Regions from separate parts of the Nonomuraea purpurea genome, predicted to be linked through region 2. Evidence: riboswitches for the same ligand, from Rfam matches in the RefSeq annotation. Region 2 holds a riboswitch; each other region holds the start of a gene.
What was found. A riboswitch is a leader RNA that binds a small molecule or an ion and turns the genes downstream of it on or off. The one in region 2 is predicted to bind thiamine pyrophosphate.
Positions count from the first base shown of each region.

Region 1: it holds a riboswitch for thiamine pyrophosphate, as region 2 does, so the genes downstream of both, ACFOY2_RS44645 (purine-cytosine permease family protein) here and thiO (glycine oxidase ThiO) in region 2, are expected to answer to the same signal.
Region 3: it holds a riboswitch for thiamine pyrophosphate, as region 2 does, so the genes downstream of both, thiC (phosphomethylpyrimidine synthase ThiC) here and thiO (glycine oxidase ThiO) in region 2, are expected to answer to the same signal.

Region 1 covers NZ_JBHSBI010000034.1:48,044-55,079, forward strand. Annotated here, with positions in the region: gene ACFOY2_RS44620 (DUF6412 domain-containing protein) at 1-136, shown strand, start outside; gene ACFOY2_RS44625 (YidC/Oxa1 family membrane protein insertase) at 206-856, shown strand; gene ACFOY2_RS44630 (ATP-binding protein) at 853-1,284, opposite strand; gene ACFOY2_RS44635 (sensor histidine kinase) at 1,426-3,294, opposite strand; gene ACFOY2_RS44640 (methylated-DNA--[protein]-cysteine S-methyltransferase) at 3,390-3,962, shown strand; gene ACFOY2_RS44645 (purine-cytosine permease family protein) at 3,928-5,259, opposite strand; TPP riboswitch at 5,250-5,363, opposite strand; gene ACFOY2_RS44650 (hypothetical protein) at 5,443-5,970, shown strand; gene ACFOY2_RS44655 (rhodanese-like domain-containing protein) at 5,967-6,290, opposite strand; gene ACFOY2_RS44660 (winged helix-turn-helix transcriptional regulator) at 6,349-6,744, opposite strand; gene ACFOY2_RS44665 (MFS transporter) at 6,866-7,036, shown strand, end outside.
Region 2 covers NZ_JBHSBI010000004.1:343,831-350,866, reverse strand. Annotated here, with positions in the region: gene pknB (Stk1 family PASTA domain-containing Ser/Thr kinase) at 1-1,623, opposite strand, end outside; gene ACFOY2_RS10495 (thiazole synthase) at 1,782-2,537, opposite strand; gene thiS (sulfur carrier protein ThiS) at 2,530-2,730, opposite strand; gene thiO (glycine oxidase ThiO) at 2,727-4,004, opposite strand; TPP riboswitch at 3,994-4,109, opposite strand; gene ACFOY2_RS10480 (NAD(P)/FAD-dependent oxidoreductase) at 4,167-5,330, shown strand; gene ACFOY2_RS10475 (Rv2175c family DNA-binding protein) at 5,361-5,735, shown strand; gene thiE (thiamine phosphate synthase) at 5,713-6,354, shown strand; gene ACFOY2_RS10465 (polyprenyl synthetase family protein) at 6,415-7,036, opposite strand, start outside.
Region 3 covers NZ_JBHSBI010000058.1:2,393-9,428, reverse strand. Annotated here, with positions in the region: gene ACFOY2_RS53685 (ABC transporter ATP-binding protein) at 1-986, shown strand, start outside; gene ACFOY2_RS53680 (ABC transporter permease) at 983-1,759, shown strand; gene ACFOY2_RS53675 (glycine betaine ABC transporter substrate-binding protein) at 1,756-2,715, shown strand; gene thiC (phosphomethylpyrimidine synthase ThiC) at 2,867-4,423, opposite strand; TPP riboswitch at 4,416-4,528, opposite strand; gene ACFOY2_RS53665 (hypothetical protein) at 4,617-4,964, shown strand; gene ACFOY2_RS53660 (universal stress protein) at 4,977-5,816, shown strand; gene ACFOY2_RS53655 (cellulose binding domain-containing protein) at 5,935-6,975, shown strand; gene ACFOY2_RS53650 (YbaK/prolyl-tRNA synthetase associated domain-containing protein) at 6,982-7,036, opposite strand, start outside.

The DNA of each region.
Region 1 (7,036 bases), on a different contig from region 2:
CACGTGGGCGGCCACGTTGCTGCCCGTCCTCAGCGGGGAGTCGCCGAGCTTTCCGCTGTCCTACGCGCGCCGTACGGCGTTCCAGCGCCAGCGCGACCCGGACGCGGCCGGACGTCCGCGTCCACGAGCCCCGTGAGCATGCCCCGCTTTCTGTCAGGCGGGGCTCCTCAACGGGTGTGAGCCCCATTACCGAGAAGCAGGGCTCATGATCGATTCTCTTGTCACGTTCGTCATCAGCATGTCCGGCGGCAGCGCCGCGCTCGGGATCGTGCTGTTCACTGCGGCCGTACGCCTTCTGCTGCTGCCGCTCAACGTCCGCCAGGCCAGGACGACGAAGATCCGCGAGCGGCTGGCGCCCAAGGTCGCCCAGCTGCGCAAACGCTTCGAGCGCAACCCCGAGCGGCTGCTGAGGGAGACCTCGGCCCTCTACGCCAAGGAGGGCAGTTCGCCGTTCGCGGGGTTCATGCCGGCGTTGGCGCAGTTGCCGTTCATGTGGCTGATGTTCAGGGTGGCCACGCATCCGACCGCGTTGATCGGGCACGATCTGCTGGGGGCGCCGCTGGGTCAGCAGGTGGCCGGGGTGGTCGCCCATTACGGTCTGGCCAGTGCACCATTTTTGGTCTTTGTCGCGCTCATCGCTCTGGTCATCGCCGTGGCCTGGTTGTCGGCCCGTCAGATCAAGATCACGGAGGACCAGCCGGCGTACCTCAGGAAGCTCCTGCCGATCATGCCGTACGGCTCCGTGCTGGCCGTGCTGGTGCTCCCCCTGGCGGCCGGACTGTACCTGCTGGTCTCCACGGCCTGGGCCGTCGGCGAGCGCGCCGTCCTCGCCCGCCTGCCCCTCGCGACGGCCTAACCGGCCTCGCGCAGCGCCGCGACCTGCCCGTTCATGGATTTTTTCGGAGCGGGCAGGATCGCCCACACCGTCGTGGTGTCGGCGTCGTGCCGGACCCCCCAGCTCTCCGCCACGTACTCGACGATGCCGAGCCCCCGGCCCCCGAGCGAGGACAGGGTCGGGCGGCCCGCCCGCGGCTCGGTGGCCGCGCCCCCGTCGCTCACCGCCACCTCGATGTGATCTTCGCTACGCAGCCAGGCCACCCTCACCATGCCCGACGGCAGCGGATGCGCGTGCCGGAGCGCGTTGCTCAGCAACTCGCTCACCACGAGCACGGCATCGTCGATAGCGGTGGAAAAGACCCCGCTTTCCTGCAGGTCAGTGCTCAGACGCTGGCGGGCGACGGCGACACTGGACGGCGCGTACGGCAGCAGCACCACGCTTGACACACCCACCTCCCCGTTACCTGTGCCCCCGCGGGAACACTCCCCGGTACGACCGAAATGCCCCGTTACTCGATCCCAGAAACCGCATCTCGATCACAGCTTGTACACATTGGACGATAGATCAGCGCAACCGTGACCACCTCGTTACCGCATCGGTGTGTCGGATCGGATAGTGGAAGCGGTTCGGAGAACGAGCCGCATTCTCGTGCCGCCTCCAGGTCTTGGATGAGCGCTCACGTCCCCCCTTTGGGCTTTGGCGAGGCTGCGGACGATGTAGAGGCCGAGCCCCACTCCACCAAACCGTCTCCGGTCGCCGCTGTCCACCTGGACGAATCTCTCAAAGATCCGCTCTCGGTCAGGCGGGGATATACCAACTCCCTCGTCGTCGACGACCACGACGACACCGTCATCCTCCGGCCAGGCCTCGACGCTGATGAGCCCTCCCTTCGGCGAGTACTTGAACGCGTTCTCCAGTAACTGCCCCAGAATGATGTCGGTAGCCAGCGGGTCCCCCAGCACCCGCGGCAGCCCGTCCGGGATGTGCACCTCGACGCGGTGTTTGTCCGACAGCGCGGGCAGTCCGAGCGTGGCCGCGTCGATCCGCTCGGCCAGGTCGAACTCCTCGATCCGCACCTTGAGCTCCTCCGCCCCCGCCCTGGCGCCGAGCAGCAGATGATCCATGAGCTGGCCGAGCGATCTGGCCCGCTCGGCGATCGTGTGCACGGCCGCGCGGCGTTCGAGATCGCCCATGTGGTCCCAGCGGGCGTCCAGCGTGCTGGCGAACCCGCGCACGATCGTGATCGGCGTACGCAGCTCGTGGCTGGTCGTGGCCAGGAACAGGTCCTTGGCCTCTTCGAGTTCCTTGGCCGTGGTGACGTCGCGGAAGTCGATGACCACCTCGCCCGTCTCCTCGATCCGCGCGCTCACCACATCCAGCCAGCGCCCGCTCCCCATCTGGAACGTGAGCTTCTTCCCTGGCTTGGGCAGCGGGAACGGCGGGGGCCCGCCGATCACGTCCTTGGCCTCGAACGCGGTCAGCTCGGCGGCGGCCGGGTTCCAGCGCACCACGCGTCCTTCGCCGTCGAGCACGGCGATGCCGTCGGCGCTGGCGTCGAAGACCGCCTGCTCGTGCGCCCGCTGCCGCACCGCCTCCTGGTAGGCCATGGCGTTGCTCACGGCGATGCCCGCGTGCCCGGCCAGCAGCTCCAGCAGTTCCAGCTCCAGGTGCCCCGGCGTGCGCCGGGCGAACAGCGCGTAGAGCGCGCCGTAAGGCCGCCCGCCGACGGCGGCCAGTCCCAGCGCGATCGTGTGCAATCCGCTCAGCTGAGCCCACACCAGGTCGTCCAGCCCCTCCGACTGCAGCAGGACGGTCTTGCCGGTGCGTAAAAGTTTGTCAACGAGACTCGTGCGCAGGTCGGTGGTCGTCCCCCTGAGCGATTCCGGCAACTGGTACGTGCTGACCAGCCGCAGCCGTTCCCTCTCGATCAGCACGAACCCGCCCGCGTCGGCCCCGGTGAGCTCCGTGAGGTTGGCCGAGATCCGGTCCAGTACGGCCGGCAGCTCCAGCTCGGAGTTGATGTCGCCGACCACGTCGGTCAGCTGCCGCACCAGCCTGTCGCGGCGCGCCATGCGATGCTTGGCGGCCTGGTCGACGCCCGCCAGGTGGTACACGCAGACGTATCCGGCCACGGCGCTGCCCAGGCGTAACGCGCTGATGTCGACCCGCACGTCGAGCACGCTGTCGTCCTTGCGCAGGCGCTTGGTGCGCAGCGAGACCTGGCCTCCGGTGCGCACGCGTTCGAGCACGGCGTTGTGCTCGGCGGTCAGCTCCTCCGGCACGATCGGCGCCCGGCGCCCGCGCACCTCCTCCGCCGTCCATCCGAAGAGCCGCTCGGCGGCGTCGTTCCAGATCAGGACGCTCTGGTCCCTGTCGAGCGCCACGACGGCGTTGGGTGAGCTGGCGAGCACCGCACGAGCGATCTCATCGTCACTACCGGCCCATTCGTCCCCCACTACTCCATAGTGCACGTGGCACGGTGAGTGCGTCGGGCGATCCGTCCGATACGCTGCGGTCACGGTGATTCCCGGCGGCTGAGAGGGGGAGGGGTATGTCGAGCGGCGATCTCGATGCCCTGTTGCGCGCGACCTCCAGCACGTATCGGAGTGAGGCGCCACCGGAGGTGGCGTTCGGCACCTACGACGGGGCCGTGGGCCAGCTGGTGCTGGCCGTGACGGGCAAGGGCATCGCAGCCTGCAGCTTCGAGCCGGAAAACACCGTGTACGAGCTGGTCAGCAGGCATGTGGGCACGTTCATCGGGCCCGACGCGCGCCGCCTCGACCCGGTCCGCAGAGAGCTGGACGCCTACTTCTCCGGCCGCCTGCGGGCGTTCGCGACGCGGGTGGACCTGACGCTGGCCACGTCGTTCGCGCGTACGGTGCTGCAGAAGACGATGGCGGTCCCCTACGGCACGACCACGACGTTCGAGCGCATCGGCGAGAGCATCGGCAGGCCGCGCGCGCTGCGGGCGATCGGCAACGCGCTGGCCTCCAACCCCGTCTGCGTGATCGTGCCCTGCCACCGGGTGGTGCGCGAGGACGGCGCGCTCGGCGACTACGCCGGCGGCGCGGCGGCCAAGCAGCACCTGCTCAACGTCGAGAGCCGCGCCTCGGCCACGCGATGAGCAGCGTGACCAGCGCGGCCACCAGCGCCCCGCCGAGCGCGCCGTTCATCCACATCTGCCGGGTGAACCCGATGGCCGCACGCGCCGAGGCCCACAAGCCGTCCCAGGCCGCGACCGTGGGGGTCGAGGTCGTCAGCCAGTACGCGACGAAGCCGAACGCCCACGGCACCAGCATCGACCAGCGCGAAGGGGCGTTCTCCTCGGTGTTCCAGCGGCGGGAGCCGCCGAGCACGAAGTAGTCGACGGCCAGCACGGCGAACATCGGCACGAACACCGCCCCGATCACGCCGAGGAAGGCGCCGTAGGAGGTGACGTCCACGACCAGGGCGATCGCGATGGTGAGCACGCCGATGGCGACGGAGAAGAGCCGCCGGTCCACGCGCGGCATCAGGTTCTGCAGCGAGACCGTGGTCGAGTAGACGTTCGCGAACGACTGGTCGGTCTCGCGCAGCACCAGGATGCCGAAGAACAGCGCGCCCACCGGCGCGGCCACGAACGGGGTGAACACCGCCATGGAGTCGGCCCCCACCGTGGCGGCCCCGGCGATCGCCACCGCGTACACGCCGAGCCCCAGGCAGGCCACCTGCGCCAGCGTGTAACCGCCGACCACACCGGTGAACGCGGCCCTGCTCGACCTGGAGTGCCGGGCGAAGTCGGCGGCCATCGGCACCCACGACACCGACAGCGCGATCACGTAATCGACGGCCGGGGCGAACGCCGTCCACGAACCGCCGTCGTACGCGGGGGCCTCGGACAGGAAGAACCAGGTGAACCAGAGCATCGACACGATCACGCCGACGGTCACGTAGCGCCGCAGCAGCCGTACGGAACCGAGGGGCCAGATCGTCAGGACGGTCGTCAGCACCCCCGCCGCGATCACCCACACCTGGTACGGCACCTCGCCGAAGATCGCGGAGGCGGCCTTGGCGATCACCCACAGCTCGAACGCGCCCCAGCCGAGCATCTGCACGATGTTCAGCACGGTCGGCACATAGGAGATCCTGGCCCCGAACAGCCCGCGCAGCAGCACCATCGCCGGCTTGCCCGTCCGCGTGCCCGGAATGGCCGACAGGCCCACCATGGCGGTGCCGACCAGGCTGCCGACCACGGCCGCCACGAGCGCGGCGGCCAGGCTGAGCGGGGCGTTTCCGAGCGGGTCGAGCAGGAACAGCGCTCCCGAGAAACCCAGGAGGCTGACGCCGAGGTTCGCCCAGAGAGCGCCCTGGTCCAGCACGCCCAGCGTCTTCGGCGGCCTGCCTTCGAGAGTCAGCGGAACTTCGTCGACGACATGCGCCATCGCACACTCCCTACGCCGGCATTACCCGGACAGGTTCAGGCGGTCGGCGACGGCTCTCGGTCGCCCTCTCAGCCCGGTGGCCCCGAGCTCCCGCGTTTGACAGATTATGGCAAAGCCGGGATCTACCCAGCTCGCGCCCCCATGATGCCTTAAAGGCCCGCCCGATTGCCAGAGAGGGTCCGCATGCGCTTCTCCTTCCGCCTACGCGGGATCGACGGGACGGTCGCCGTGGACGTCGTCCCCAACGACGCCCCCGAAGCTCTCCGCTGCCGCTTCCCCGAAGCTGCCCGGGGCCTTCCCGCCTGCACGGCCGTCATCGACCACCCGGGTCGGGGATACACGGCGGCCATGGGGTGGGTGCAACTGGTGCGCAGCTCCGATGGTTCGGACGGCTTCGACCCCGACCCGCTCGGCTTCTACGGCGATCTGAACGTGCCCTACGCCTTCTTCGGCATCCGGCCGACGCTCTTCGACGCCCCCTCACGCGACTCGCGGGCCGACATGACCTGGCTGGCCCACAGCTTCCTGTGCTTCTCCCCGACCATGGTGACCCGGGAGGTTCGCGCGGTGCTCGGCTTCTCCTGGGGGTTCGACATCCGGTCGGGGGAGGTCGTCCTCCGGCCCGTGCTGCGGCTGCCAGCCGAGAGCTGGGACGCCCATGGGCCCCGGCTGGCCGCCGCCTACCCCGGGTGGAGTTTCCGCGAGGATTAGGCGACGAAGGGCGGTTGGCCGGTTTCGCTGACCATCGGGCGGCTCGCGGCCTCCCAGGAGTGCATGCCGCCCCCCACGTTGACGGCGTCGCGTCCGAGCTGGTTGAGCCAGGCCGCCACCTGCAGCGAACGCCCGCCCACCCGGCAGACGACGTAGACGGTCGTGTCGCCCGGCACCTCCTCGACCCGCCCCTGGATCTGCGTCATCGGGATGTGGACGGCCTCAGGGGCGTGGCCGGCGCGCCATTCGTCCTGCTCCCTCACGTCGAGCAGGTAGGCGTCTGCGGGAACGGCGCCGGCGTCGATCTCAGGAACAGTCATGAACCCTCCTTCGTCGGGCCCATGTTTCCTTGCTTATTGATGTCCTCGGCAAGCTCGGTCATGCCTCCATCATCTCGCGTCGCTGGTCGTAGGCGGCACGCGCCGTGGCGATCTCCTCCTGGTGCTGTTCGGTCCAGGTGACCAGGGTCTTGATGGTTTGGTGCAGCGTACGGCCGAGCGGCGTCAGCGCGTAGTCGACCCTGGGCGGCACCACAGGGTAGACGGTACGGCTGACCAGGCCGTCCCGTTCGAGGTGGCGCAGGGTCACGCTCAGCATGCGCTGGCTGACGCCGTCGATCTCGCGGCGCAGCTCGGTGAAGCGCAGGCTCTGGCAGTCGAGCAGGGCGATGACGAGGAGCGACCATTTGTCCGCGATGCGGTCGAGGATCTGGCGGACCTCGCAGTCCTCGCGGGTGTCCCACTGTCGTACGTCGTAATCGTCGTCGTCTTCCACGGTGCCTTCGCAGTAACCGAGTGACCTAAAAGTGCCGTCTTCCATGACATTTCATGCTGGCCCATGATTTGGACGGTTACAAGAGAGAACCGAGATGCCGAGAAGTAACCGGGGGTTTGTCATGTCTGTTGTGCCCGCCCGCTCATGGGGCGTGCTGGCGGTCCTGTGCGGGGCCATCTTCCTGGAGGGCATCGACGTGGCCATGCTGAACGTCGCCCTCCCCTCGATCCGGGCCGACCTGGGCCTGTCGACGGGAATGCTGAGCGGGGTCGTCAGCGCGTACGTGCTGGGC
Region 2 (7,036 bases):
GGCGATGACCGTGCACGGCTCGGCGTCGTCGTCCACCTCGTTGACCTGCACGGGGAAGCCCTGCTCGCCCAGGAAGCGGGCGGCCTCGTCCTTCGGCATGCCGGCCACGTCGGGCATGGTCAGCCCGGCGCTGACGTAGATGTTGACCTTCGAGCCTTCCTTCACCTTCTCGCCCACCTGCGGCGAGGTGCGGATGACCTTGTCGCGCTCGACCTGCGGGTTGGCCAGGCGCCTGACCGCGCCCACGGTCAGCCCGGCGCCCGCGATCGCGGCCCGCGCGTCGTCGCCCGTCATGCCCGCCGTCTTGGGCACCACCACGCGCTTGGGGCCGAGCGAGGGCACCAGCGTGATCGTGGTGCCCTTCTCCACCTCGGCCTTGGCGACCGGGTCGGTTGACAGGACGAGGCCCTCGGCGACGTCCTCGTCGTACTGGCCCTCGACCTTCTTGACCATGAGCCCGAGCCCGTCGGCGTTCTGCTCGGCCAGGGCGAGGTTCTTGCCGATCAGGTCGGGGACGGCGACGTACTCGGGCCGGGAGAAGAACCAGCCCGTCAGCCCGACCGCGACCACCATCACGGCCGCCAGGACCACCAGGAACCAGTTGGGCTTGAACCCGTTTCTTCTGGCGGGCACCTCCGCCCTCGGCTGGATCAGCGTGTGGGCGGGCGCGGCCTGCGGCATCGAGGCGCCTTGCGGCACCGAGCCGCCCATGGGCATCGAGGCGGCCCCGCTCGGGTGGGCCCGGGAGTGGCGGCCCGTCGGCGGGTTCGTCGTCCGCGGCAACATGCGATGCGCGTCCACGGCCGCGACCAGCATCGCCGTCGCGTCGGCCGGACGGTCGTCGGGCTCGCGGGCCGTCGCGTGCGCCACCAGCGTGTCGATCAGCGGCGGCACGTCGTGGGCCACCGACGACGGGGCGGGCACGGTGTCGTGGACGTGCCGGTAGGCCACCGCCATCGGCGTCTGCCCGTCATACGGCTGCTGGCCCGTCACCAGCTCGAACAGCATGATCCCGGCCGCGTAGACGTCGCTGCGCACGTCGGCCGCCCCGAGCGTGACCTGCTCGGGCGCCATGTAGCCGATCGTGCCGATCATCACGCCGGTACGCGTCTGGTTCGTCGCCTCGATCGCCCTGGCCAGGCCGAAGTCGACGACCTTGACCCGGCCGTCGTCGGTCATCAGGACGTTCTCGGGCTTCACGTCGCGGTGCACCATCCCGGCCTGATGGGCCGCGCCCAGGGCGGCGAGCACCGGGATCATGAGCTCCAGCGCCTCGCGGGCGGGCAGCCTGCCGCGCTCGCGCAGGATGTCGCGGAGCGTCCTGCCGGGCACGTACTCCATCGACAGGTAGACCACGTCGTTGTCGGTGCCCTGGTCGAAGACGTGCACCACGTTGGGGTGAGAGAGGCTGGCGACCGACTTGGCCTCGCCGATGAACCTCCTGACGAACGCGGGGTCGTCGGCGAGGGAGCGGTGCATGACCTTCAGCGCCACCGTCCGGTCGAGCCGGATGTCCAGCGCGAGGTAGACGGTCGCCATGCCGCCCCCGGCGATACGGCTCTCGATGCGGTAGCGCCCATCGAGGAGCCGCCCGACCAAGGGGTCCGCAGTCGTCCTTTCCACCCGGCTGAGTTTACGGGCGTTTTGCCACTGGCAGGGCCCGACCGCCCGAAACCGATGCTGAGCCGTGCTTCTCGGAACGGCCCAGCTCATCGTGAAGCGGACACAGCCTCACCTGCGCCCCTGGGCTCTGGGGTCGCTCGCGCCACGAGGAGCGGGTGTCAGGGGGTCATGGGGGAGGAGGCTTCGGCGTAGCGGCGGCGGGGGATGCGGCCGGCCAGGCGCGCCAGGCGGCCCGCCGTCACGGCGCCCTTCATGGCCGTCGCCATGAGGTCGGGCCGCTGCGCCCGCGTGACCGCCGTGGCCAGCAGGACGGCGTCGCAGCCCAGCTCCATGGCCAGGGCCGCGTCACTGGCCGTGCCGATGCCCGCGTCCAGGATCACCGGGACGGAGGCCGCCTCCACGATCAGCTCGATGTTGTGCGGGTTGCGGATCCCCAGCCCCGACCCGATCGGCGCCCCCAGAGGCATCACGGCCGCGCACCCCGCCTGCTCCAGCCGCCGGGCCAGCGCCGGGTCGTCGCCGATGTAGGGCAGCACCACGAACCCGTCGGCCACCAGCCGCTCGGCCGCGTCGAAGGTCTCGATCGGGTCGGGCAGCAGGGTGCGTTCGTCGGCGATGACTTCGAGCTTGACCCAGTTCGTGCCGAGCGCCTCCCTGGCCAGCCGCGCCGTCAGCACGGCCTCGCCCGCCGTGAAGCAGCCGGCCGTGTTGGGGAGCACCTTGATGTCGCGTTCGCGCAGCACGTCGAGGACGGAACCGCGGGCGCCGGGGTCGAGCCGCCGCATGGCCACGGTGGTCATCTCGGTCCCGGACGCGACCAGCGCCTGGTCGAGCACCTCCAGCGAGGGCGCTCCTCCTGTGCCCATGATGAGCCGGGACGAGAACTTGTCACCGGCGATGATCAGATCATCCACCTTGCACCGCCGTCAGCACCTCCATGCGGTCGCTGTCGCTGAGCGCCGTCGTCTCCCACGAACTGCGCGTGACCACCTCGTCGTTCACGGCCACGGCGACCCCGGTGGAGGCCGTGGTCAATGTGCGTACGGCCTGCGCCACGGTGGTGCCGTCGGCCACCTCGTGCGCGGCCCCGTTGATCGTCACAATCATGAAATTTCCCGAAATCTCTCCGGCGAGCACAACACCGCCAACTCCCTCAACTCCGCCCTATGGCCACTATCGCGCAGGCCCTCGTGGCGTTGAGGGCCTGCGCCGTTCCCGGGGCCTCGGTCGTCTTCATGGCCTCGAAAATCTCCGGGGCCTGCGCCGTCTCCCGGGCCCCCGACGCCCATCGGGCCCGCGCGCTCCCCTGGGCCCGTGCCTTCGACCGGGCCGCCGTCGTCCCCGATGTGCTCGGCCATGAGGAGGTCCGCCGTCAGCGGGGCCAGCAGCACGCCGGCCCGGAAGTGCCCCGTGGCCAGGGTGAGGCCCGGTGTTCTGGTGGGGCCGATGAGCGGCAGGTTGTCCGGCGTCCCCGGCCGTAGCCCCGCCACGACGTCGGACAGTTCGAGCTCGGTGACCCCCGGGACCAGCTCCCTGGCGTCCCGCAGCAGCTCATACAGGCCGCCCGCCGTCACCCTGGTGTCGAACCCCAGCTCCTCCTGCGTGGCCCCCACCACGAGCTCTCCGTCGCCGCGCGGAACGAGGTAGACGGGCGTGCCGTGCACAGTGCCGCGCACGCAGCGGGACAGCAGCGGCCCAGGCGAACGCAACCGCATGATCTGCCCCTTGACCGGCCGCACAGGAACCCCGGCCAGCTCGGCGCTCGACACCCCGGCCGCCACGACCACGCGGTCGGCCGGCAGCCGCCCGCCGTCCTCCAGACGCACCCCGGCGACCCGCCCGCCGGAGCGCAGCAGTTCGCGCACGCGCGCCCGCACCACCGGCACGCCCAGCCGCTCCAGCGCCGCGAGCAGCGCCGCCGTCACGCGCCGAGGATCGACCCAGGCGTCGCCGGGAGCCAGCAACCCCCCGCGCACCGAGGGCGCCAGCATCGGCTCCAGACGGCGGCACTGGCGCCCGGTCAGCCGCTCGACCGGCAGGTCGAGCTTGTCCATGTACGTGGCCAACTCGTCCAGCACGGCCAGGTCGTCGGCCCCGAAGGCGACGTCGAGTGTCCCGTCCGTACGCAGATCGAGCTCATGGCCGCTCTCGGCGGCCAGTTCGGCGGCGAAGGCCGGCCAGCGGCTCAGCGAGGCCACCCCCAGCCGCAGCAACGGCCCCTCGGTGTAGGCGACCTCGCTCACCGGGGCCAGCATCCCGGCCGCCGCGTGAGAGGCCCCCGAGCCCGGGGCCGGATCGACGACGGTGACGGCAAGCCCCGCACGGGCCGCCCGCCAGGCGACGCAGAGCCCGACGACCCCGCCGCCCACGATCACATCCACCTGCGCTCCCTTCGCCGGCATGATCCGGATCAGGTGTCTTGCGGTCGAAGGCCCGTCAAGCCTTCCTCTCAGCCCGGTTACGGCCGGACTCCCGCGCGTCTACATCCACAGCCTACGGCCTCGGTGTCACGCCGGCGCACGAGCCCGGTTATGGTCATCATCGTGAACCATGTCGTGGTGGTAGGAGCGGGCCTGGCCGGTGTGCGCACGGTGGAGGCCCTGCGCGCACGCGGATTCGGCGGCCGGATCACCCTGATCGGCCAGGAACGCCATCGGCCCTACGACCGTCCGCCGCTGTCCAAGGCGGTGCTGCTCGGCAACGCCGACAACAGCTTCGTCGACACCGACCTGGCCGCCCTCGACGTGGACTTCTGGGCGGGCGTCAGCGCCAAGTCGCTGCGCAAGGGCGTCGTGGAGACGACCGAAGGCGAACTCGGCTACGACGGCCTGGTCATCGCCACCGGCGCCGAGCCGATCATGCTCCCCGGCGACGGCCCGCAGCACGTGCTGCGCACCCTCGACGACGCGCACGAGCTCAGGGCCATGCTCGTGCCCGGCGCCCGCGTCGCGATCATCGGCGCCGGGTGGATCGGCGCGGAGGTCGCCACCGCGGCCCGCCGCGCCGGGTGCGAGGTGACGGTGATCGAGGCCGGTTCCGCGCCGCTGGCCACCGCCGTCGGCACCGAGATCGGCGCCCGCACCGAGCGCTGGTACGACGGCATCGACCTGCGGCTCGACACCATGGTCGACTCCGTGGACGAGGGCGGCGTGCGGCTGGTGGGGGGCGAGTTCGTCGACGCTCACGTGGTCGTGACCGGCATCGGAGTACGCCCGGCGGTCGAATGGCTGGCCGGCGCCGACGTCGACCTCCACAACGGCGTCGTCACCGACGAACACCTGCGCGCCTCCCTGCCCGACACCGTCGCCGTCGGCGACTGCGCCGCGTGGTGGTCGCGCCGCTGGCAGACCCGGCTGAGGGTCGAACACTGGGACACCGCGATCAACGCCCCCGAGGTCGCCGCCGCCACCCTGATGGGCGAGGAGGCCGTCTACGACCCGGTCCCGTACTTCTGGTCGGAGCAGTTCGGGCACATGCTCCAGTACGCCGGCCACCACCCGGCGGGCGAGCGCCTCCTCTACCGAGGCGACCTCGACGGCAAGTGGTCGGCCGTCTGGCTGACAGCGGGCGACACCCTCGCCGCCGTGCTCGCCGTCGATCGGCCGCGAGACCTCGTCCAGGGGCGTAAAATCATCGACGCCGGACACCGTCTCGACACGGAACGCCTGGTAGATCCAGATGTCCCCCTACGGGATTGTGTTGTTTGAGCAAGCACGGCATGTGGTAGTTGTGGTTTCGTGACGCTTTCTGTTGCACAGATCGACCGGGAGACCGAGCGGCTCGTAGACGAGTGGCTGACTCTCCCCGAAGTGGCCACGCGCCTCGAGCTTCCGCTGGGCCGGGCCAAGCAACTCCTCAAGGACCACAAGCTTCTAGGCGTGCGCCGGGAGCGCGGCGGGCCACAGGTGCCCGCGGTGTTCCTGGACGGGAAGGACGTGATGAAGGGCCTGCCGGGCACGCTGACCGTGCTCCTCGACGCCGGCTACGACGACGTCGAGTCGCTGCGCTGGCTCTTCACCCCAGATGACTCCCTGCCCGGCTCGCCCATCGAGGCGATCAGGGCCGGCCGTCACACCGAGGTGAAGCGGCGTGCCCAAGCCCTCGCTTTCTGAGGCCCGCCTCTACCTCTGCACAGACGGCCGCCGCGACCGCGGCGATCTGGCAGAGTTCCTCGACGCGGTGCTGGCCGGCGGTGTGGACATCATCCAACTGCGGGAGAAGGGCCTGGAGGCTCGCGACGAACTCGCCCTCCTCGAAGTCTTCCGCGACGCCTGTGACCGGCACGGCAAACTCCTGGCCGTCAACGACCGGGCGGACATCGCCTACGCCGCCCGGCCCGACGTGCTCCACCTGGGGCAGGACGACCTTCCTGTGACGGTCGCGCGAGAGATACTCGGCGACGACATCGTCATCGGCAGGTCCACCCACTCCGCCGCCGAGGCTTCCGCCGCGGCCGTGGAGGAGGGCGTCGACTACTTCTGTTGCGGCCCCATCTGGCCCACGCCCACCAAGCCGGGCCGTCCCGCCCCCGGGCCGCCGCTGCTGCGGCACGCGGCGTCCCTGGCGACGTCGCGGCCGTGGTTCGGGATCGGCGGTATCGACCTGGACAACCTCGACGAGGTCATCTCGCACGGGGTGCGGCGGGTCGTGGTGGTGCGGGCTGTCACGGATGCCGAGGACCCGGGGGCGGCGGCGGCCGAATTCGCCAAGCGCCTCCAGGCGTCCGGCTGATCGAACGTCCAGCCGAACGCCCGTTCGAGGTGTTCGGCTGGACGGCGAGCGCCTCGCCGGTCAGGTCGTGCGGGACGTCGCCGCGATGGCCAGCTCCGTCAACGCCGCCCGCGCGCCGTCCGTCACCGGAGCCTCCTCCAGCGCGGCCAGCGCCTGGCCGAGGTAGTCGCCGATGAGCTCCTCGCACTCCCGCAGCGCCCCGCTGCCGTCGATGATCCGCCGCAGCGTCTCGATCCCGCGCTCATCCAGCGCCGGATCCCCGAGCAGGCGCCGAACGGTCTGCGCGTCCTCGGGGGAGGCGGCGGCCAGCGCTCGGGCCACGAGCATCGTCCGCTTGCCCTCCCGCAGATCGTCGCCCGCGGGTTTGCCCGTCTGCGCCGGGTCGCCGAACACGCCCAGGATGTCGTCCCGGAGCTGGAAGGCGATCCCCACCCGCCGCCCGTATCCGGTGCACAGCTCGTCCATCCACGGCGCGAGCTTCCCCGAGGCCAGCACCAGGCCGAGCCTGAGCGGCTGCTCCACCGAGTACTTGCCGCTCTTGAACAGCGCCACCCGCAGCGCGGATTCGAACGTGTTCTCGCCGTGCGCCTGCTCCAGCAGGTCGAGGTACTGCCCGCACATCAGTTCCGTGCGCATGTGGTCGTGGACGGCCTGGGCCGCCTCCAGCGACTCGGGCGGCAGG
Region 3 (7,036 bases), on a different contig from region 2:
AGCCCACCTCGGGCGACATCATGATCGGCGGGGAGAACTCCCGCGACATCGACCCCGACCGCCTGAGGCGGCACATCGGGTACGTGATCCAGCAGGCGGGCCTGTTCCCCCACATGACCGTGGCCGCGAACATCGCCCAGGTGCCCAAGCTGCTCGGCTGGGACAAACAGCGGATCTCCGACCGCGTGGACGAACTGCTCACGCTGGTGGGCCTGGAGCCGGCCACGTTCCGCGACAGCTACCCCAGGAAGCTCTCCGGCGGACAGCAGCAGCGCGTCGGCGTGGCCAGGGCGCTGGCCGCCGACCCGCCGGTGCTGCTCATGGACGAGCCGTTCGGCGCGCTCGACCCCATCACCCGCGAACGCCTGCAGGACGAACTCCTCGGGCTCCAGGACGACCTGGCCAAGACCATCGTCTTCGTCACCCACGACGTGGACGAGGCGCTCAAGCTGGGCGACCACATCGCGGTCATGCAGCGTCCCGGGCACATCGTGCAGTACGCCACCCCGGCCGAGATCCTCACCAACCCCGCCGACGACTACGTCGAGCAGTTCCTGGGCGGCGGCTCCTCGATGCGCCTGCTGCGCCTGACCAAGGTCGGCGACATCGACCTGGACCAGGTGCCGTACACCACCGAGGACGCCGACGCGCCGGGGGTGCTGAAGGAGATCGAGCGGGACGGCCGAGGCTACGCGCTCGTCCTGGACGGCATGCGCAGACCGCTGCGGTGGGTGACGCAGAGCGACCTCGAAGGGCGGCAAGGCCCCGTCGGGGAGGCGGGCGACCCGGTGGGCGGCACGATCAGCCATCGAATGACGCTGCAGGACGCCATGGAGGCGCTGCTCAACGCCGACAACGACAACGTCCCCGTGGTGGGCAGGCGCCGCGCCTACGCGGGCGCGCTGTCGCTGAGCACGCTGCAGTCCGCGATCCAGTCGATCAAGGCCAGGGAGCGCGAACGCCGGACGAGGCGGAATCTCGCATGAGCGTCGAAGCCGCCGCCGCCCAGCAGGCCACGACGCCGGAGGCGGGCATCGGGCGCTCCTGGCGCATGCTGCTGCCTCCGCTCGCCTACATCGCGATCGCCGTCGCGATGGTCGTCTACACGCAGAACACCACGCTGGACGGCCTCGAACGCGGCTCACTCGACCTGCCGTTCATCCTGCGGCGCACGTGGGAGCACGTGGAGCTGGTGTTCTTCTCGACCGTCCTGGTGCTGGTGGTGGCGCTGCCGCTGGGCATCATGCTGACCAGGGGCACCCTGCGCCGGGCGACGCCGCTCGTGCTGGCCGTGGTGAACCTGGGCCAGGCCACCCCGGCGGTGGGGCTGGTCGTGCTGCTGGCGGTGCTGTTCCAGATCGGGTTCTGGACCTCGGTCGCGGCCCTGTTCGCCTACAGTCTGCTGCCCACGCTGCGCAACACGATGGTGGGGCTCCAACAGGTGGACCCACGGCTGGTGGACGCCGGGCGCGGCATCGGCCTGTCCGCCGCCGGAGTGCTGTTCAAGGTGGAGCTGCCGATGGCCGCGCCGGTGATCCTGTCGGGCATCAGGACGACCCTGGTGCTGAACGTGGGCTCGGCCAGCATCGCGGCGTTCATCGGAGCGGGCGGCCTCGGCGACCTGATCACCACGGGCGTGAGCACGCAGCGCAACCTGGTGCTGGTCACCGGGTGCGTGCTGATCGCCGTACTGGCCTTGCTCATCGACTGGCTGGGAGGGCTCGCGCAGCGGTTCCTGGCGCCCAAGGGGTTGTCTTGAGAGTCCTCATTGCCGTGTCGCTGATGGTGGCGGTGGTGACCGGATGCGGGTTGCGGCCCGCGTCGTCCTTCGTGCCGCCAGTAGAGTCGGGCTCCATTCAGCCGGTGCCCTCCCTGGAGGGGACGCAGGTGCGGGTGACCTCGAAGGAGTTCACCGAGCAGCTCGTGCTCGGCAAGATCGCGGTACTGGCCCTCGCAGCGGCCGGAGCCGACGTGGTCGACCAGACGAACGTCCAGGGCAGCGTGAACGCCCGCGCCTCCATGACCCGCGGCGACGCCAACCTGATGTGGGAGTACACCGGCACCGGCTGGATCACCTACCTGGGCAACGAGAAGCCGATCCCGGACGCCAAGCAGCAGTACGAGGCCGTACGCGATCTCGACCTGAGCCGCAACGGCATCTCCTGGCTGCCGCCCGCGCCGCTGAACAACACCTACGCGATGGGCGTGACCCGTGCCACGGCCGAGAAGTACGGGCTGAAGACGCTCTCGGACATGAAGAAGATCCCGGTGGCGGAGCGTACGTACTGCGTCGACCACGAGGCCTTCGGCCGCGACGACGGCTTCATGGGCATGCTGAAGGGCTACGGGCTCAAGTGGGGTACCGACGTGCCCCAGGCGAATGCGAAGCGGATGGCGGTCGGCGTCCTCTACAGCGCGCTCACCGGCGGCCAGTGCACCATGGGCTTCCTGACCAAGACCGACGGCCGGGTCAAGGCGCTCGACCTGGTGCTCCTGGAGGACGACAAGCAGTTCTTCCCCATCTACAACGCGACGGTGACGATGCGGCGCCAGCTCGCCGAGGCGCATCCGGAGATCGCGCGGATCTTCGCGCCCATCAGCGCCAAGCTCACCGACGAGGTGATCCGCGATCTGAACGCCAAGGTGGACGTGGACGGCGGCATGCCGGTCCTCGTCGCCCGCGACTGGCTGAGGTCGCAGGGCTTCGTGCGCTGACTGTCTGATGGCAACGCCCGGCCGGGCCCCCGCAGCTGGGTCCCGGCCGGGCCCCCGAACGCGCCGGCGGCCCGGCTCAGGGGATGGCGACACTAGTCACCGGCCGCCACACGATCGGCTCACTTCGAAAGATCTCGAAACGACGGCCGGGTCAGTCGACGTAGACGGTGCCGCCGAGCCGCCTGAACTCGGCCGCCTTCTCCGCCAGCCCTGCCTCGACCGCCTCCTTCCTGATGTCGTGGCTGATCCGCATGGAGCAGAACTTGGGCCCGCACATCGAGCAGAAGTGGGCGGTCTTGGCGGGCGCGGCCGGCAGGGTCTCGTCGTGGAAGGCGCGGGCGGTGTCGGGGTCGAGCGACAGGTCGAACTGGTCCTCCCAGCGGAACTCGAACCGGGCCTCCGACAGCGCGTCGTCCCGCTCCTGCGCCCGAGGGTGACCCTTGGCCAGGTCGGCCGCATGCGCCGCGATCTTGTACGTGATCACGCCGGTCTTGACGTCGTCCCTGTTCGGCAGGCCGAGGTGCTCCTTGGGGGTGACGTAGCAGAGCATGGCCGTGCCGTACCAGCCGATCATGGCGGCGCCGATGCCCGAGGTGATGTGGTCGTATCCGGGGGCGATGTCCGTGACCAGCGGCCCCAGCGTGTAGAACGGGGCGTCGTCGCAGAGCTCGCGCTGCAGGTCGACGTTCTCCTTGATCTTGTGCATGGGCACGTGGCCAGGACCCTCGATCATCACCTGGACGTCGTGGTCGCGCGCGATCGCGGTCAGCTCGCCGAGCGTGCGCAACTCCGCGAACTGGGCCTCGTCGTTGGCGTCGGCGATCGAGCCGGGACGCAGACCGTCGCCGAGCGAGAACGACACGTCGTAGCGGGCCAGGATCTCGCACATCTCGGCGAAGTTCTCATACAGGAAGCTTTCGCGGTGGTGCGCCAGGCACCAGGCGGCCATGATCGAGCCCCCGCGCGAGACGATGCCGGTCTTGCGCCCGGCGGTGAGCGGCACGTACGCCAGCCGCACCCCGGCGTGCACGGTCACGTAGTCGACGCCCTGCTCGCACTGCTCGATCAGGGTGTCGCGGTAGACCTCCCACGACAGGGACTCCGGACGGCCCTTGACCTTCTCCAGCGCCTGGTAGATGGGCACGGTCCCGACCGGCACCGGCGAGTTGCGGATGATCCACTCGCGGGTCTCGTGGATGTCGGGGCCCGTGGACAGGTCCATGATCGTGTCAGCGCCCCAGCGCGTCGCCCAGGTCATCTTCTCGACCTCCTCCTCGATGGAGGACGTCACGGCCGAGTTGCCGATATTGGCGTTGATCTTCACGAGGAAGTCGCGGCCGATGATCATCGGCTCCGACTCGGGGTGGTTGACGTTCGCGGGGATGATGGCCCGGCCCGCCGCCACCTCCTGCCGGACGAACTCGGCGTCCAGCCCCTCGCGCACCGCCACGAACTCCATCTCCTTGGTGACCAGCCCCCTCCTGGCGCAGGCGACCTGCGTGACCGGCTGCCCCGCGGCGCGGCGGTCGCCCACCCACTGCTCACGCAGGCGCGGCAGGCCCTGGTTGACGTCGGTCTCGACGGCGGGATCCGTGTACGGGCCCGACGTGTCGTACAGCGTCACCGCAGAGCCGTCGGACAGCCGCACCTGACGCATCGGCACGCGCAGGTCACCGATGTAGATCTTGGAAAAGCGCGCATCCGTCATCGCGCAAACTCCCTTCGCCGGCATTACCCGGAGCAGGTTCTGGCGGTCGGCGGCTGTCAGCCGTCCTCTCAGCCCGGTCCACACCGGGCTCCCGCGTTGGACGGCGGTGATCGTACCCACCCCGCACCCGGCGCGAAACCCCCGCTCAGGTTTGACGATCGCCCCTGGCGGTACGGAGCAGGTCAGGGGGACTATGAAGAGGATCACCGCTGTCGCAGGACTCGTGGTGATGGCCACGTTCGGCGTGACCGCCGCCTACGGGGACGGGATGCACAAGCACGAAGTCAGCCAGGACCAGTTCGACATCCTGATCGCCCAGTGCCGCTACTCCGCCCTGGGGAAGGCCAAGTGCCGCGCGACGGTCAGGGAGACGTACCGCATCGGCAAAGCCGACCCTTCACTCGACTGCCGGACGTACTCCGGCATCTCCGTCTGCGGCACGCTGACGCTCAGCAAGACCCAGCGTGCGTGCACACGAAACTCCACCGAGCACGGCATCTCCTTCCGCCGGGCCGAGGTGGAGTGCTACGCGCTGGCCTGAGGAGCTGGGATCTTGATCATCGCGGGGGTCGACGGCTCGCGCGCCGGGCTCGACGCCGTCGCCTGGGCGGCCGACGAAGCGGCGCTGCGCCAGACCACGCTGATCGTGGCGCACGCCGTACCCAAATGGGTGTGCGAGCAGACGACCGGCGGCCACTACGCCGAGGTCGGCCAGTGGATGCGCCAAGGCGCCAACACCGTCCTCGCCGCCGCCCAGGACCGCGCCCACCGTGAGCAGCCCGGCGTCACCATCGAGACCGTCCTGCTGCCGGGCGACCCCCGCTCGGCCCTGATCAAGGCGGCCCAAGAGGCCGAACTGCTGGTCGTGGGCAGCCACGGGATCGGCGGCCTGCGCGGGCTGCTGGTCGGCTCCGTCGCGTACGGGGTCGCCACGCACTCCACCACCGACGTCGTCCTGGTCCGCGACCCGCTCCCGGCGCCGCGCGAGGAGGTGGTCATCGGAGTCGACGGCTCCCCCGGGGCCATGCGGGCGCTCGAGTTCGCCTTCGCCGAAGCCGAGCTGCGTGGCGTCCGGCTGCGTGCCGTACACGCCTGGGCATGGCCGCACCCCGGCGGCTTCGAGCCGGCCGACCCCGACCGCGAACAGAACACGCTGCGGACGCTCCAAGAGTTGCTCGCCCCCTACCGCGAGCGGCATCCCCGGGTGGACGCGGTGGTCGAAGTCGTCCACGGGCACCCCGTCGAAGTGCTGAAGGAGGCTGCGGCGCGGGCCGGCCTGCTGGTGATCGGCTCGCGCGGGCACGGGCAGCTCGCGGGGATGCTCATCGGCTCGATCAGCCACGCCATGCTGCACCACGCCCCCGGCCCTCTCGCCGTAATCCGGCGTTTCTGAAAGTTACACGCCGCTCCCGGCGTCCGCGCAGGTCATCGATCCACCCCGGCGCACCTGCTTCCCGCGCTCGGCAGGCCGTCCTTACGATCTGCGCAGACGACGGACGGGAGAGCAAACGATGCGCAGGATCAGCGCCCTGCTGGCGGCGACGGTGGCACTCGTCGCGGCGGTGTTGTTCGCGACCACCACGAACGCCAGCGCCGCCCCCATCAGGATCATGCCCTTGGGCGACTCGATCACCGGATCCCCCGGCTGCTGGCGGGCCCTGCTCTGGAACCGCCTCCAAAGCAGCGGACACACCAACATCGACTTCGTCGGCACCCTCCCGACGCAGGGCTGCGGGGTCGCCCACGACGGGGACAACGAGGGCCACGGGGGCTACCTGGCCACCAACATCGCGAGCCAGAACCTGCTGCCCGGCTGGCTCTCCGCGACCAGGCCCGACATCGTCCTGGTGCACCTGGGCACCAACGACGTGTGGAGCAACATCGCGCCGGCGACGATCCTCAGCTCGTTCACCACGCTGGTCAACCAGATGCGGGCGAGCAACCCCGCCATGAAGATCCTCGTCGCCAAGATCATCCCTATGAACCCGTCCAACTGCGGCGACTGCGGCCAGCGCGCCGTCACCTTCAACAACGCCATCCCCGCCTGGGCCGCCGCCACGACCACACCGCAGTCGCCGATCACGGTCGTGGACCAGTGGACGGGCTTCAACACCGCCACCGACACCTACGACGGGGTGCACCCGAACGCCGCCGGCGACCAGAAGATGTCCGACAAGTGGTACACGCCGTTGGCGTCCGCCCTGTCCGGCAGCAACCCGCCCCAGACCCCCACCCCCACCCCGACGCCTCCTGTGGGGGCCTGCACGGCAACGTACAAGAACACCAGTCAGTGGCAGGGCGGCTTCCAGGGTGAGGTCACCGTCAAGAACACCGGCACCAACGCCATGAACGGCTGGACGGTCGGGTGGACGTTCGCCAACGGGCAGCAGATCACCCAGATCTGGGGCGGGACGCTGAGCGCCAACGGCGGCGCGGTGACGGTGCGGAACGTGGGCTGGAACGGGACGCTCGCGCCCGGGGCGTCGACCACGTTCGGCTTCCTGGCCTCCTGGAACGGCACCAACACCGCCCCGACCCCGACCTGCGCCTGACCTCCGTCAACCGCTGACTATCGGGGCCAGCCGGGGCGAGGCCAGCCGCACGTAGTCATCG